3 regions of the Neobacillus sp. GCM10027624 genome follow, and region 1 is predicted to be linked to each of the others. Evidence: riboswitches for the same ligand, from Rfam matches in the RefSeq annotation. Region 1 holds a riboswitch; each other region holds the start of a gene.
The links. Region 1 has a riboswitch for cyclic di-GMP ahead of ACFQZ9_RS26610 (TadA family conjugal transfer-associated ATPase). Riboswitches for the same ligand answer to the same signal wherever they lie in the genome.
Positions count from the first base shown of each region.

Region 2: linked by a shared signal. The riboswitch ahead of ACFQZ9_RS22725 (anti-repressor SinI family protein) and the one ahead of ACFQZ9_RS26610 (TadA family conjugal transfer-associated ATPase) in region 1 are both predicted to bind cyclic di-GMP.
Region 3: linked by a shared signal. The riboswitch ahead of ACFQZ9_RS08975 (hypothetical protein) and the one ahead of ACFQZ9_RS26610 (TadA family conjugal transfer-associated ATPase) in region 1 are both predicted to bind cyclic di-GMP.

Region 1 covers NZ_JBHTHD010000022.1:37,793-42,923, reverse strand. The annotation lists gene ACFQZ9_RS26645 (spore germination protein) at 1-31, opposite strand, end outside; gene ACFQZ9_RS26640 (spore germination protein GerPE) at 77-466, opposite strand; gene ACFQZ9_RS26635 (spore germination protein GerPD) at 447-653, opposite strand; gene gerPC (spore germination protein GerPC) at 650-1,267, opposite strand; gene ACFQZ9_RS26625 (spore germination protein GerPB) at 1,361-1,606, opposite strand; gene ACFQZ9_RS26620 (spore germination protein) at 1,624-1,845, opposite strand; gene ACFQZ9_RS26615 (globin domain-containing protein) at 2,034-2,429, shown strand; cyclic di-GMP riboswitch class I at 2,675-2,760, shown strand; gene ACFQZ9_RS26610 (TadA family conjugal transfer-associated ATPase) at 2,889-3,980, shown strand; gene ACFQZ9_RS26605 (YisL family protein) at 4,070-4,429, shown strand; gene ACFQZ9_RS26600 (DUF2777 domain-containing protein) at 4,457-5,020, opposite strand.
Region 2 covers NZ_JBHTHD010000013.1:344,853-349,983, reverse strand. The annotation lists gene ACFQZ9_RS22740 (DUF1128 domain-containing protein) at 132-356, shown strand; gene map (type I methionyl aminopeptidase) at 381-1,130, opposite strand; gene ACFQZ9_RS22730 (helix-turn-helix domain-containing protein) at 1,346-1,669, shown strand; gene ACFQZ9_RS22725 (anti-repressor SinI family protein) at 1,746-1,895, opposite strand; cyclic di-GMP riboswitch class I at 1,927-2,016, opposite strand; gene ACFQZ9_RS22720 (carbohydrate kinase family protein) at 2,288-3,259, opposite strand; gene ACFQZ9_RS22715 (YeiH family protein) at 3,711-4,772, opposite strand; gene ACFQZ9_RS22710 (LysR family transcriptional regulator) at 4,898-5,131, shown strand, end outside.
Region 3 covers NZ_JBHTHD010000003.1:813,059-818,189, reverse strand. The annotation lists gene ACFQZ9_RS08985 (cold-shock protein) at 1-200, opposite strand, end outside; gene ACFQZ9_RS08980 (Cof-type HAD-IIB family hydrolase) at 317-1,072, opposite strand; cyclic di-GMP riboswitch class I at 1,295-1,379, shown strand; gene ACFQZ9_RS08975 (hypothetical protein) at 1,406-2,254, shown strand; gene ACFQZ9_RS08970 (iron-sulfur cluster assembly accessory protein) at 2,320-2,625, opposite strand; gene qoxA (cytochrome c oxidase subunit II) at 2,991-4,013, shown strand; gene qoxB (heme-copper oxidase family protein) at 4,003-5,131, shown strand, end outside.

The DNA.
Region 1 (5,131 bases):
CAATTTGTACAGGGCCAATAATTGCTGGCATCAAAAACATCCTTTACCATAAAAATGTCTAAGGTAACATATGCGGCTATGGCATATCCTGTTCATGCCCAAAGGGGAGTTCTTGCCGGATATGTTTTACTCTAGCCTCCATTGAAATATTTCTACTGTTTCCTACATGTAAAATCGAGGATGATGAAATACCGATAATATCAATTTTTTTTACTTTAATCATTGGTTTTGGATTGTGAGGTAAAAATGAAATGGCTTCATTGATAGGTGGTAATGGAATAGGTTTTTTAAAAACTGTATAGGTTGGAAAATTCCCCTCATTTCCGTAGAATCTTTCTGCTTCTCTTTGAACAGCAATGGCGCGGGAAAATCCATTAATGATGCAGGAATCCCCAAGCTGAATGATCGAGGAGTAGGATAGGACCATTACATTTAATTGGTCAACATTAGATGTTCGTTGTAGCATAACCAGGGGTCACATCCGGTTCTAGCGGAACAAATGGTCCGATAATCAATGATTCAGCAGGAGTGTCGAAAGCTGATGCCAATTGAATTGTTTGGGTATCACCCACAAGAACTAAGGAAGAACTGGCAACACCAGTAATTTGAAGGTTTCCTACAACGAGTTCGCGGTTATAAACTTCTAAGTTCATTCGATATTCATTCCTTTCACATTATCTGGTAAATTATTAAAAAAGGTATAAACACCATTCTGAATTTCCTGTTTCAGTAATTCTATAATCCGGTTTTCCACTAATGTTTTATTTTCATCTGATTGCTCATTTACAGGAATGGATTTTAAATGATACTCAATTCTATTGGGAAGCTGTTTGACTATGTCCTGTTTTATGAAAGCTAAATAAGACTCATTTGGCTGGATTCTTAATTGTCTTTCGGTATCCTCTATGACTTGAGGTAAATCTGTTTCCAAATAACGATAAATCGCCTCTTCTATTTTCATTGACCGCTGCATTTGGTCCTTTGGAGATATTGGGGTATTCAATGATTGACCTTGTATCGCAAAATCTTCAATTCCGGATAAATCATTAGGATTAAGGCCAATCGAAAGCGTGCCTTCAAGGGTTTCAACCTTCAACTGATCAAATTTATATTCAATTGTACCTACATGAATTGTTGGTTTTTCCCCTATTTGCTTTAGATCATTCTGCATTTTTTGCAATGCTTGTTCTAATGCTGCGATCCTTTTTTCCTGTGTTTGAATGCTTGATACCAACCATTGAAGATATTGGTATAAATCCTGATACATTTAAAATCACCCCGTCTAGTCGTCTCCCTACCCTAAATAAATATATATGCGGAACGACTCGAGACATGCTAATTACTTTTGATAACGGGGAATTTATTCATCCATTCTTACCGGTGCCTGCAATGGAACAGCTGGTGCTAGTATTTGTGAGGACTGTGGTATCGGGGTTTCACCGGGCTTGATAGCTTGCGGTGCCGGTCCTGTAAACCCACCAGTATTATACAAATAAGCTGCCGGTTTAATAATACCGGCACTGCCAATTTGCAGGACAGAGGAATTGGTAATCCCGCCAATTTTGATAAAATTAATTTGAATGGACTGCTGGATGTAAAAATTCATTCTAGATCACCCATTCATTACATATTAAAGGCATTCGCTTGATCAATCATGTCTGGATCCGTTGTATTAGTGGAGCTTAAATTGTTATGGACGTTTAAACGTTCCCCAGTGTTAAAAGAACCTGCTCCAGAGAATGTTTTTGCAGCGGCAAAAGGCATAATTTTATAAACATCTCCAATGTGGAAAACTGAACTGTTCCCCAGTGTAATAACCTGAGCAACTCCAACAATCGCTGGCATAATCAACACCCTTTGTTATAGGTTTCTTTACTTATCATATGTATAGGCGGATATAATGTGATTCATTCGCCCAAAAAAAGTGGATGCTAAAATAGTACAAGTCATTTTGGTGTGATATGTATCACAAAGCTATTCCTATTTTAAGTTTATAATAATAAAAATAGGAAAAATTAAAGTGGGTGAAGAAAATGAATTATCAATTTAAGACGCTTTATAATGAAATCGGCGGGCAAGAAACAATCGACCAGCTTGTCAATGCCTTTTATCCACGTGTATATGCTGATAAAGAATTAAGGCCTTTATTTGAGGGCGATATGAAAGAAATTATGAGAAAACAGCGTATGTTTTTGCCACAGTTCTTAGGCGGACCTGCGCTTTACAGCCAGGAATTTGGACCACCGGCGATGCGCGATCGACATCTGCCCTTTGAAGTGACACCTAAAAGGGCAAGGGCTTGGCTGCATTGTATGTGGGAAGCATTTCAGGAAATTGGTCTTGATCAAAATCCGGCGGGATTAGCCTTTTATGACCGTTTGACACAAGTTGCCGGAATCATGGTTAACAGTCCGGATATCGACGAATAATAAAGCCTCCAAATATAGGTTCAAAATCCTCTTGCTGATTTCCAGGCAGGAGGATTTTTCTCTAGCGATATAGTACGAAAGTCCATTTACCTATAATTATGATTAATATTTACGGGATAAAAAAGAAAAATAGTTCAAAAGAACTATCGATTTTAGGAGTAAATAAGAAAAAGGTAGGGTATTCTCCTAGAAAAAAACGTTCTATGATGGGATTAAGAGATCAGTCGAAATTATAAAGACACTGAACTCGATAAAGGCAAAACTGGTGAAAATCAGTGACGCAAAGCTATAGGGGCTAAGGTGCAACGCACTACGCCTGCCAGTTACCGAAGGATCAGGGTGTTTTATCACAAATATTTTTAGAAAGCATAGACATTCTATGTTCTAAAGATTATTGTGTCTACAACCCCCCTTTAGATAAAGGCGGGGTTATTTTTTTGGGAAAGGCAGGGTGTATGAATGGGTTTAATCAATCAAAATAAAAGAAACCAAAGTGGCGGTGAGGCAGCTAAAAAGGCATCTTTTGTTAAACTAAACTCATCCTCTCCCAATCATGTGAATAATAAAGTAAATTGTAATCAAGAATTACTATTCGATTTTGCGGAGTACTGCCAGATTAAGCAACTTCTTTTTGATAAGGACGTTTCGGAAGTAATGGTAAATGGACCAAATCAGGTTTACTGCGAACGGAAAGGGAAACTGATCTTAACACCCATCCAATTTCATGATAATAAACATGTTATAAGATTAATTGAAAAAATGATTGCCCCGCTTGGGCGAAGAATTAACGAGAGTTCACCAATGGTGGATGCTACGCTTCCGGATGGGTCACATGTGAATGCAATCATTCCCCCATTAGCATTTAATGGACCGGCTATTACGATTCGAAAGATTTCGAAGGAATCTTATAAAATGAATGAATTAATTAGCTTTGGTACAGTAACAGAGGATATTGCAGTTTTCCTGAATGCATGCGTAAAGGCTAGGCTCAATCTGTTTCTTAGCGGTGGGACAGGTTCCGGTAAATCGACTACTATCAGTGCTCTAAAGAATTTTATTCCGAATGGTGAACGCTTGATAGCTATTGAGGAAGAAGAAAAGGTAGCGACTGACCATATTGTGATTGATGAGATTCGTGCTGAGGAAGCATTTGATTTACTTCAAGCTCTGAATACAGGTAACACGGGGGCTCTGGCCGCAGGACATTCCAATTGCCCAAGGGATATGATTACCCGTTTGGAAACGATGGTGCATATAGCAAGGGTGGATTTAGAGGCAAGGGCTACTCGAAACCTAATCGCAAAAGCAATTGATGTGATTATTCATCAGACCCGTTTAACGGATGGATCTAGAAAAATAATCAGTATAGCAGAGGTTTTAGGGGTGGAAGGAGATAGAATCTTATTACAGGAGATTTTTACCTTTAAACAAGAAGGGATCAATCGGGAAGGGAAAATTATCGGTCGTTTGGTAGCAACTGGCGTGAGGCCGAAGTTTTATAAGGAGCTTGAAGCAACAGGTATATCCATGCCGCCTTCTTTATTTAGTTAACAATTGTCATCATTTAAGCCTTATTTTTTAGTATTTTTATTTTGCCTGTGATATGATAGTTTGGACTATACATAAGGAGGCAAAATGAAATGATTCACGCACATATTACGACATGGATTGTAGCACTTATTTTATTTTTTGTTGCGCTTTCTTTAAATAAAAGCGGCAAAACAAAAGGTGCGAAAATTGTCCAAATGATTTTAAGATTATTTTACCTTTTGATTATTGCTACGGGTGTTGGTTTGCTCTCGCAGGTATCTAATATTGACTGGAAATATATTTTAAAAGCAGTTGCTGGCTTATGGGTAATCGGAACCTTTGAAATGATTTTATCTCGCGTTAAAAACGATCGAAGGACCTCCGTTTTTTGGATTCAGTTTGTGGTTGCTTTCGCCCTTGCTTTATACCTAGGATTTGCCGTACTGCCAATGTCTTTCCTTACCCCATAAAAAAGCTGCCATTATCGGCAGTTTTTTTTATGAAATCATTTTCTCAATGATTAACCTTTTCCCTGTATTCAATGTAAATTCAAATCGATCATTGACCTTTTCAAAATAGAAAAAATGGTGCTGCACATTGCAAATTTGTTCCTGATTATCAAAAACAATAAAATTTACCCCATCCTTTCGCTGTTCCTCTGATAGGAAAGATAAATGGTTATAGCAATAGATACAATCATAAATAGAAAAACCTAATGAGTTTAGGGTAGTGACAAATTGAAAAAAGGCATCATCATTAATCCCTTCAAGTAATCTCTCCAGGGAATACACCAAATGCTTCTTAATTCTTACCTGATCATGGTCGCGAAGCATAATGACTTCGTTTCCCAAACGGATTTTTCCTGACTCAAATAAAATTCCTCTCCTCCAGCGGTTCATCCGAAAGATTTCTATTTCTTGCTGGAGAAAATCATCAATCATATTTGCTTCTTCTGTTTCCTCATCAAAAAAGATCCATTGATCATTAATTTGTTCAACAGTTCCCTCATTAAAAGCTCTCTGTTGATTATCATAAAGTTTATTTCGCTGCTGTCGATTCATGTTTAACCTCCGTGCCAAATGCTTTCATCTTCTTTGTTGACATCTTCTTGCAAATTTATAACTTGGTATACCATTTTATTTGGACAATTAACCAATTGCTTTGGGCTGAAT
Region 2 (5,131 bases), on a different contig from region 1:
AGTTTAAATGGTAATATTTAATATTCTTTCATAAACATTCCCCTTTTGTAAAAGAACAAAACACTATTTTTATTGACATCTACCCATTATAATGAAAAGATGAGGATAAAAATTCAGAGAGGGTGTCCGGGATGAATTTAGCAGAAAAATCGACCGAAAATGTCGAATACATGATTGAACAAATTAAAGAAAAATTAAAGGTTTTAAACTTGGGCGCCATAAAACCAACTCATTTCGATGAAGAAATGTACGAAGATCTAAAAGAAATTTATGATTTGGTCATGAAGAAAAATTCCTTCAGTCCAAATGAAATGCAAGCTCTTGTTGAAGAACTTGGAAACCTTCGAAAAAAATAAAAAGCAGACCCTAGGGTTTGCTTTTTATTTTTGTTCTGTCAAAATGATTGGACCATCCTTCGTAATCGCAATGGTATGTTCATATTGGGCGGAATAAGTTCCATCAACGGTTCTTGCCGTCCAGCCATTCAAATCCATTTTTGTATGGTACATACCGATATTCACCATTGGTTCAATCGTGAACACCATTCCTTCTTTAATGCGCGGTCCTTTTCCCGGAAGGCCGTAATGTGGAACATCCGGTTTCTCATGAATTACAGTTCCAATTCCATGTCCAATGAAATCCCGTACAACCGATAGTCCTTCACTTTCAACATATTTTTGAATTGCGTGTCCGATATCACCAATTCGATTTCCTGGAACAGACTGTTCAATTCCTTTATACAGTGCCTCTTTTGTTACCCTTAATAAGTGGTCCGTTTCAGGAGAAACACTGCCAACAGCATAGGACCATGCTGAATCGGCCAATGCCCCATTATAATTGACCACCATATCGATCGTGACAATATCCCCGTCTTTCAAGGGTTCTTTTCTTGGGAATCCATGACAGATTTCATCATTAATACTTGCGCATGTGGCAAATTCATACCCTTTATAACCCTTTTGCTCCGGTGATGCGTTATTTTTTCGTAAAAATTCATCAACAAATTCTTCAATTTCCCAAGTCGTAATACCTGGTTTAATTAATTTAGCGATTTCTTTATGGCATGAAGCAAGAATTTCTCCCGCTTTCTTCATTGCTTCAATTTCTCTTTGTGATTTTAAGACAATCATTGTTTTCCCTGCCTTTTTATATTTTTCAATATCCACTCTAAAAACATCTTATCTCTATCCAAGCTTTTTTTCAAAGAAGTGATTTAAGAATTCATTAATTCTTTGTTAACTCCGAGCGTATATTGTAAAAAATACGCCGTTCGTAATATGGAACTTTTATCTCCCTTTTGGTAATATTATAATATAGATTATCTTTATTAGGTGTGTGAGATGCCATGATTGGAGAACGAGTAAAAAAACTGCGTTTAGAAAAGAAAATGTCCCTTTCCGAACTTGCTGAACAGGCGGGAGTCGCAAAGTCTTATTTGAGTTCCCTAGAAAGAAACTTACAAACAAATCCTTCTATTCAATTTCTCGAAAAAATTTCGGCAGTCTTAAATGTCCCTGTTGATTATTTAATCCATGAACGAATTGATCAAGAGGAATTGGACAGCGAGTGGATGAAGATTGTAAAAGAAGCAATGAATTCAGGAGTATCCAAACAACAATTCCGTGATTTTCTTGAATTTAACAAGTGGCGGGCTGACCAAAATAAGTAGTATTAATTTTTAAAAAAAAGAAAGCATTCCCAAAAGGATTATTCATCTTTTTAGGAATGCCTTTTTTGTATGTAACTTAACATTGCTCAGCCAACTGCTCCTTCACATCATTTTGATTTAGAAATGTTCGAACTGTTTCCTTGTCAATTCCCAGTTTTTTTGCTTCGAGTATTAGAGTAATCCATTCTTCATCCATTACTTCCACTATACCTTCTGTGTTTCCCAACTAAACTCACCCCTAAAATACATATCGTATTCCAGGCAACCCGGCCATCATAGCAAGATGCTCTTACCTTAGATCCTCGGCTTTGCGTCCCTCTTTTTCAAAAGGTTTGCCTTTTTCTGATTGTATGGTTATAAAATAACAAAAAATTCATTATTTATTACTCAGGACTAAATACTTAATCCTTTTAGATATGTTTATTATAAATAGTTCTTTTTTAGTAGGGTGTTAGATTTTGTCAGTTTTTTATAATTTTCACATTACTTTTTGCCACAAATTAACTAAATTTTTGACAAAAAACTGCCAAACCATTAAGAAACACTTCATTCTTACACAAAGAATCCATATTTTCGAAGAAAAAGGAGGGAATTTTTGTCGAATTCCCTCCTTTTTCCTTATCTTTGAAATGCAATAATAGATTTAAATCCTTTTTGCCCGGGTCCCCTGCAGAAATATCGTTGAAATGAATCCGTTAGGTTTTGATTGTTTAGTTCTGGATTTACGGTTTCTTTCGACCGAATGGTTAAATAAGAACAAGAAAGACCTATTTTGCACGAGTCCTCTGTATTTAAACCCTTTAAATTCCCATATATAATTCCAGCAATAAGTGAATCACCCGCACCTGTTACGTCCGTAACCGGCACCTCAGGGGCAACCAATGCTCCAGCTTCCCCGTCTTTGGTAAAATAAATTAATCCCTTATCTCCTCTACTGATCACGACCTTTTTAACGCCCTTGTTTAGAATTTCCACAGCCGCCTTAAAAAAGTCCCCCTCGGTCCTTATTGTAATATCGGACAATACTTCTGCCTCTTTTTCATTTGCAACGAGCCATGTAATTCCTTCAAGCGAACGCGGTAATTTTTCAGATTTTGATACTGAAACTGTAGCAATGCAAATAGGAATATTTTCACTCCTGCAATGTTGGATAACGAGCTCAAGGATTACTGCAGGTAGATTTGTATCGAGTAAGACGATGTCAGGCCGGTCTTGGGGCCATTTTTTTTCAATAAAGTCCTCTTCCGTATGATCATATATAGCCATATCAGCCAACGCGATTGCCATTTCACCTTCTTCATCAAGGACAGCTGTATAGGTACCCGTTGACTTTCCCGGCAGGGCCTCCAAAAGGCTTACATCCACATATTCTCCTGTTGTTTTACGAAGCCACTTTCCTTCAGGGTCATCTCCTACATAACCAAGTAAGGAACTATTAAGACCGAGACGCCCAAGGTTTTCAGCAATATTTCTTGCTACTCCGCCACAGGACATCGTACTCTTTGCAGGGTTCGATGTTTTAAAGGTAAGGTGATTTATCGTTTGTATTTTGCGATCTATATTGGCTCCGCCAATACAAAGAACATTCATGGTTTCAAACACTCCTCTGGACAGGCAACTAAGAATTAGAATTCGACAAAAATCCTCTCCTCTATAACTAGTACGATACACACCTAATAAAAACCTTTGGATAAAATTGTATTTCTCTGTATTTTGCGCAAACGTTTTCCTTGAAAAGTGAATAAATCAAGGCCTCATTCGGTCATAATTTTTTAAAAATTTTTTTAGACCAGAAAATTTGTCTAAATCGTGACATTTAGCATATAATGTAAATAATATATAAATATTCCGAATATTACAAAAAATATAGGAGGTATAAGAGAAGATGACTCTTCTTCATGTATTGAATTACTCCATTCCCATTGGTTTTATTGTGTTCTTTGGTTTTCTTCTTGATCGTATGTGTAAACCTAGTAATCCGAAACAAAAAGCTGGCGATGAGTGAAGTCTAGTCAATAGAATTCACCAAAGCCAGCTTTTTTTACGAGATAAAAAAGGTTACGATTGACAGTACCACAGATGTAATCAGCATTGCGATTAGCGGGCGGGCAGCTTTTGTCCGAAGATCCCGCAGGCTGACATTTAAACCGAGACCGACCATGGCAGAAGTCAAAATAAAGGTAGTAGCCGTTGCGACCCCGTCTAACGCTGCTTTTGAAACTGGAATCGACTTGCCGAAAACATAGCTTCCAAGCAAACTCATTATAATAAAACCAATTAAAAACCATGGAAATTCAATTTTCGTATCCCCTGTATTCGCTGTATTTTTCCGTTTTACCCAAAACATTAAAATAAAAGATAATGGAACAAGCAGCAATACTCTACCTAATTTCGCCAGTAGGGCAATCGCTAAGCCATCAGGACCAGCAGGAGCTCCTGCCAAAGCGACATGAGCAATTTCGTGAAGGCTGGTACCGCTCCAAATTCCATATTCAATCGCCGATAATGGAAGAAAAGGTCTTAGGATGGTATAAGTGATGGAAAATATCGTTCCGACTAGCGCGATAATCCCTACTCCTATCGCGGTATCTTCATCCTTTGCTTTGATAATGGGTGAAACGGCTGCAATGGCTGCTGCCCCGCATACTCCAGTACCAACCCCCAAGAGAAGAGAAAGGGATGATTCTGCTTTCAATAATTTTCCGAGCCAAACGGTTAATACTATAGCAAAAGTAATAACACCCACATCGCGTGCAAGTAGTCCAAGCCCTTGATGCAGTACAATATCAATATTTAGTTTTAAACCGTACAATATTATAGCAAACCGCAAAAAACGTTTCGCAGAAAATTGAATACCGGTGCGCAATTTTTCTGGATATCCAAAAAATTGCCGGTAGATTATCGCAATAACGATTGCACAAGCCAGCGGACCAACATGATCAAAACCAGGGACTTTTGATAAAGCATAGCCAAGTGCTGCAACAACAATCGTAAAGGCAATTCCACCTAACCATAAACCAACGGAAGGCTTAGGTTCCAGATTTTTTTGCTGAAGTCCGTCCTGTTCAGTGATAGATAAAACTTTAGCATTTAGGTTCCCCATTTTTATCACCTCATTTAATTTCTAATTTTAGAATACTCCTGGTTCATGTATAAGGAAAATAAAGATATATAATAGGGATGATAAGTAAATTCATATACATAAGGAACCGAAGCGAGGGTAATCGGATGGATCAACATTTAGAGGTATTTATAAAGGTTGTGGAAAAGGAGAATTTTTCTAAAGCTGCAGAAGATCTGCATATGACACAGCCTGCGGTCAGTCAATATATCAGAACTTTAGAGGAATCTGTCGGCGCGAGACTGCTTGAAAGGAGTAATAAATATGTGCGCCTCAATAAGGCAGGGGAAATTGTTTATCATCATGCAAAAGAAATTTTGGCACTTTACACAAAAATGCAA
Region 3 (5,131 bases), on a different contig from region 1:
TATGCCTTATGCACATTTACAGCTTGTGGACCGCGTTGTCCATTTTCGATATCAAAGGTAACTTCTTGACCCTCGTCTAATGTTTTGTACCCTTCGCCTTGAATAGCAGAAAAGTGAACAAATACATCATCCCCACCATCACGCTCAATAAATCCAAACCCTTTTTCACTGTTAAACCATTTTACTTTACCATGTTCCATTTCTTTTGTAGCCTCCTAGCATTTAGCCAATACATGTTTTGCAAAAATATACTTGCTAAAATAGCTTTTCCCAAAAAAATTATTTTTAAACCCTAATTATCAATTTTGAATAAATTTTATTTTCCCAGTGCCCATTTTCGAATGGCTTTTGCCACTCCATCTTCATTGTTGACTGAGGTAACCCATTCAGCAGTTTTTTTCACGATTTCCTGCGCATTCCCCATCGCCACGCCAAAACCCGCTTCTTTAATCATCGCTATATCATTTAAACTGTCCCCGCAAGCCATGACATTCTCCATATCAATTCCAAGACGTTCACAAACAATTTTTAATCCCTTGGCCTTATTTATACCAAGCGGATTGACTTCAATATTCTTAAGCGTTGAGTTGCTCAGCTCAAATTCACCTTTGGATTGAAGCTCTTTTTTAATGATTTCTCGAATTTCATCATCATCAATATCAAATCCAAATTTTAACCACTCAAAGCTATGTAGGTCCTCCGGCATATCATTAAACCAGTTTCGTTCCGTGCTGATTGCCCAAAACTTCGTATTATGATGCTTTGACAATTCCCACATCCATTGGATTAGGTCAGCCTTCATTAGATTTCTTTCGACTAATTCGCGCTTATCGTCCCAGATCTCACTCCCATTTACAGTTACAAGAAAGGATGTGAGTTCAAGTGAATCTGCATGCTCCCTGCATGTTCTTAAGGAACGTCCCGTACTTAGGACAACATAGATTCCCTTTTCCTGCGCATCTTTTATAGCCTCACGGTTTCCCACTGAAACTTCTCCCTTGTCATTTAAAAGGGTTCCATCCATATCAAGGGCAATAAGTTTGATATTAGGTTTATTTATGAGATTATCCATTTATATACTCCCTTCTCTCTTTACCGTTTAGAGTAACATCTTCTTCATGTCATTATCAAAAAATGAGCTCCTCAGTTTTACATATATAATTATTTTTAGCTTACAAAATCCGATGCTGCCTTTCTCAATAAATATTTGCAAATTTACTGAAGAGCAGATTTACTTTTTAAAAAAAAGTCATTATATTTATCTTATTCGTTGTACATATTTTCTTCAAATTTGCAACGATAAAGGCAAGCCTATGGAAACATAGGTACGCAAAACTAGAGGGGCTAAGGTGGGAGAACTACGCCAGCCAGTTGCCGAAAAATTATTAGGTGAAGGAGAAAATGTATGAAGAACACGAACAAATTATTAGTTAGCGGTCTTGCGCTGTCACTTGTGTTATCACAAGGTGTTTCAGCAGTGGCTGCGAAAGGAACTACCCACAAAAAGAGCTCGCAAAAAGTGGACAAGAATAAAAATGGCATGGATGACAAATGGGAAAAAAAATATAAACTCTCGGGTAAAAATCTTGCCAAACAGGATAAAGATAAAGATGGTTTATCTAATTTAATAGAATACAAGTTAAAATTAAATCCAACTTCAAAGGATACAGATAAAGATAAGATTCCTGATAGCTTAGAAGATTCGGATAAAGATCAATTAAGCAACCAAGCAGAAATTAATTTAGGTACAAACCCTGCTGACGCTGATTCGGATAATGATAAAGTAAAAGATGGTGCAGAAAAAGATAAAAGCGGAGTGAAATTTGCCAATAAAATTGAGGATTTGGAATTGAAAATTGTAACTTCAAAGAAATCTATTCAATTTGACTATGAATTAAAGGGTAAAAAATTTACTGTCAATATTGATAAAAAATCTCTACCTAAAGGCCAGGTTGTTTCGCTTATAAAACAATTGGAACATTCTAAAAATCTAACGCAAGAGGAAACGCTTAAAACTATTCAATCAAGATTAGGATTAAAAGTTGGCGATCATCTTGAAGGCAGCGTAAAACTATTAAATGGAACTTCTTTTGAACTAGTGAAGGATTTCACTGAAGTCAGTGGAAATCAAGGAACTGGCAAGAACGATGAATTAAAAGATAACGATAGTCATCATGGTCAAAATGGCGACCATGATGATAACGATAATGATAATGGTGACCATGATGGCAATCATGAAGGTGATGATAACTAAAAATAATAAACACCCCGTGATCAAATCGCGGGGTGTTTTTATCATTGTTGTTTATTTAACTATTATTAATGGTGATGGTGATGATCGCCTTTTGATGGATTGGTAATTAACCATTCTTCTTTTGGCACCTGGAAAAATTGAATCCAGATACCGTCCAAATATTCATCGCCTTTTTCAAGAATAAAATCAATATCCTTATCTGTTTTTACTACCTCATCCTTTTCAGTTGGTGTATCCAGCATTAAATCATAATGAGCATGATCCCCATGCATATGGGTAACAAATACACGAAACAACTTCCCTTGTGCCTCTTCTTGTTCCAACATTTTTTTCAACGCTTTTGCTGCATTTCGATTAATTTTGACTTTCACTTTTATTCTCCTATTCCAAAATAATTTAATTTTATTATCCCATTTTTAAATAAAAATAGACACCTTTTATCCATATTTCCCCTCAAAATCCGCCACTTTCTACCCAAGTGTCAAAAACTTTAACAAATTTGTCACAAATATTTTCAAAAACCTATACAAACATCACAGACAACTTGCTAAGATGACTTTAAGAAGAATTACTCTAAATTAACAAAAATTAACAACCCGAGTAAAGGGACCATGAAATGGTAAGTCAAATCACAATATTTGAAGATTAGTAGGGTTGGATCTTGTGCAATATTGTGAATGAATTCACACATTTATTTGTGAAAATATGAACAACTTTATTGAAAGGAGCGTAAAAAATGTTTAAAAAGGGTTATTTGATTCCCCTATTAGCTTTTTTACCGGTATTATTTTTAAGCGGCTGTGAGCCAAATATGGTTGTTTTTCAACCTAAGGGGCCTGCAGCAAGAGAAATTTTAGGCCTGATTAACTGGTCACTGATTTTCATGGCACTTGTTGTAATTGTTGTAATTGGCTTGTTTGTGTTTATTGTGTGGAAGTACCGCGCAACAGATAAAAATAAAGATTACGAGCCACCAGAGGAACATGGCAGTACAAAACTTGAAATCACCTGGACTGTCATCCCGATTCTGATTGTTATTGCGCTAACCATTCCGACGGTTAAATCAATTTATAATCTTGAAAAAGTTCCGAAAGGCTATGAAAATAAAAAGCCAATCACCATCAATGTTACTTCCGCAGATTGGAAATGGATCTTTAGTTATCCGGATCAAGGAATTGAAACGGTGAACTATTTGAACGTTCCAGTTGGTACCCCAATTAAATTTAAGCTTACCTCTGCGGGTACGATGAACTCTTTTTGGATTCCTGCTTTAGGCGGTCAAAAATATACTATGGCAAAAATGGAAACTCAACTTTACCTTGTAGCTGATCAACCTGGTGAATATATCGGTAAAAACACAAACTTTAATGGAAAAGGCTATGCGGGAATGGAATTTACTGTGGAAGCCCAATCACCGCAGAAGTTTAACAAATGGGTGAAGGATGTAAAGAACACTGCACCAAAATTATCGGAAAAGAAATATGTTGAACTATTAAAACCATCAAACTTAGGCCGTCAAACCTTTTCAAACACGCACCTAGCCTATGTTGATCACGGTGATATGCATTCGAAAACCTACACATTCCCTGAATTGTACAGAAATCACGACTACCCAGGGAAAATTTTTAAAGAACCTGATAACCATGAAATGCACATGGAGGGTCAGGCAGAAGGAAAGTCAATGGATATGAATGATATGGATATGAAGGACATGGACATGAGTGGAAATTCCAATGGAGGTGACCATAGTGGACATTAAGTGGGATAAGTTTTTTATTACCGGAGACCCTCTAATCTTAGGCTCGCAAGTTGCCATTGCTTTAACCATGATTGGTATTGTTGTAGGTGTAACCTATTTTAAAAAATGGAAATGGCTGTGGCAGGAATGGTTCACAACTGTTGATCATAAACGGATTGGGATTATGTATATTCTTGTCGGAGTACTCATGTTTTTCCGCGGTGGAATTGACGGGTTATTAATGAAAGCCCAAACCGCTACCCCAGATGGAAAAATTCTTGATGCACAGCACTATAATGAAATTTTCACAACACACGGCGTCATAATGATTCTCTTCATGGCTATGCCGTTCTTAATCGGATTAATGAACGTGGTTGTTCCTTTGCAAATTGGTGCACGAGACGTTGCCTTTCCGCAATTGAATGCATTAAGTTTTTGGTTAACTTTTGCCGGAGCAATGCTGTTTAATATTTCGTTTGTTATTGGTGGTTCTCCGGATGCAGGTTGGACTGCTTACTTCCCTCTTGCAGGAAAAGAATTTACTCCTGGTATTGGGAATAACTTTTATGCCGTTGCCATCCAGATTGCCGGGATTGGTACATTAATGACGGGGATCAACTTTATCGTCACAGTTTTAAAAATGAGAGCTCCTGGTATGACGTTAATGAAAATGCCAATGTTTACTTGGACATCTTTCATCGCATCCGTAATTATTTGGGCTTCCTTCCCTATTTTCACTGTTGCTCTTGCATTAATGACATTTGACCGGATTTTCGGAACGCACTTCTTTACCGTTTCTGGTGACGGAAACCCAATGATGTGGGCGAACCTGTTCTGGTTATGGGGTCACCCAGAAGTATATATTGTTGTTCTTCCAGCGTTTGGAATGTTTTCAGAGGTTATTTCAACCTTCTCTCGTAAAATGCTGTATGGTTATAAATCGATGGTTTTCTCGATTGTTGGTATCGCCCTTTTAAGTATGCTCGTTTGGGTCCATCATTTCTTTACAATGGGAGCAGGGCCTGCAGTTAACTCGATTTTCTCGATTACAACGATGATGATTGCTATCCCTACCGGAGTTAAAATGTTTAACTGGCTGTTTACAATGCGTAAAGGACGCATTCAATTTACAACAGCGA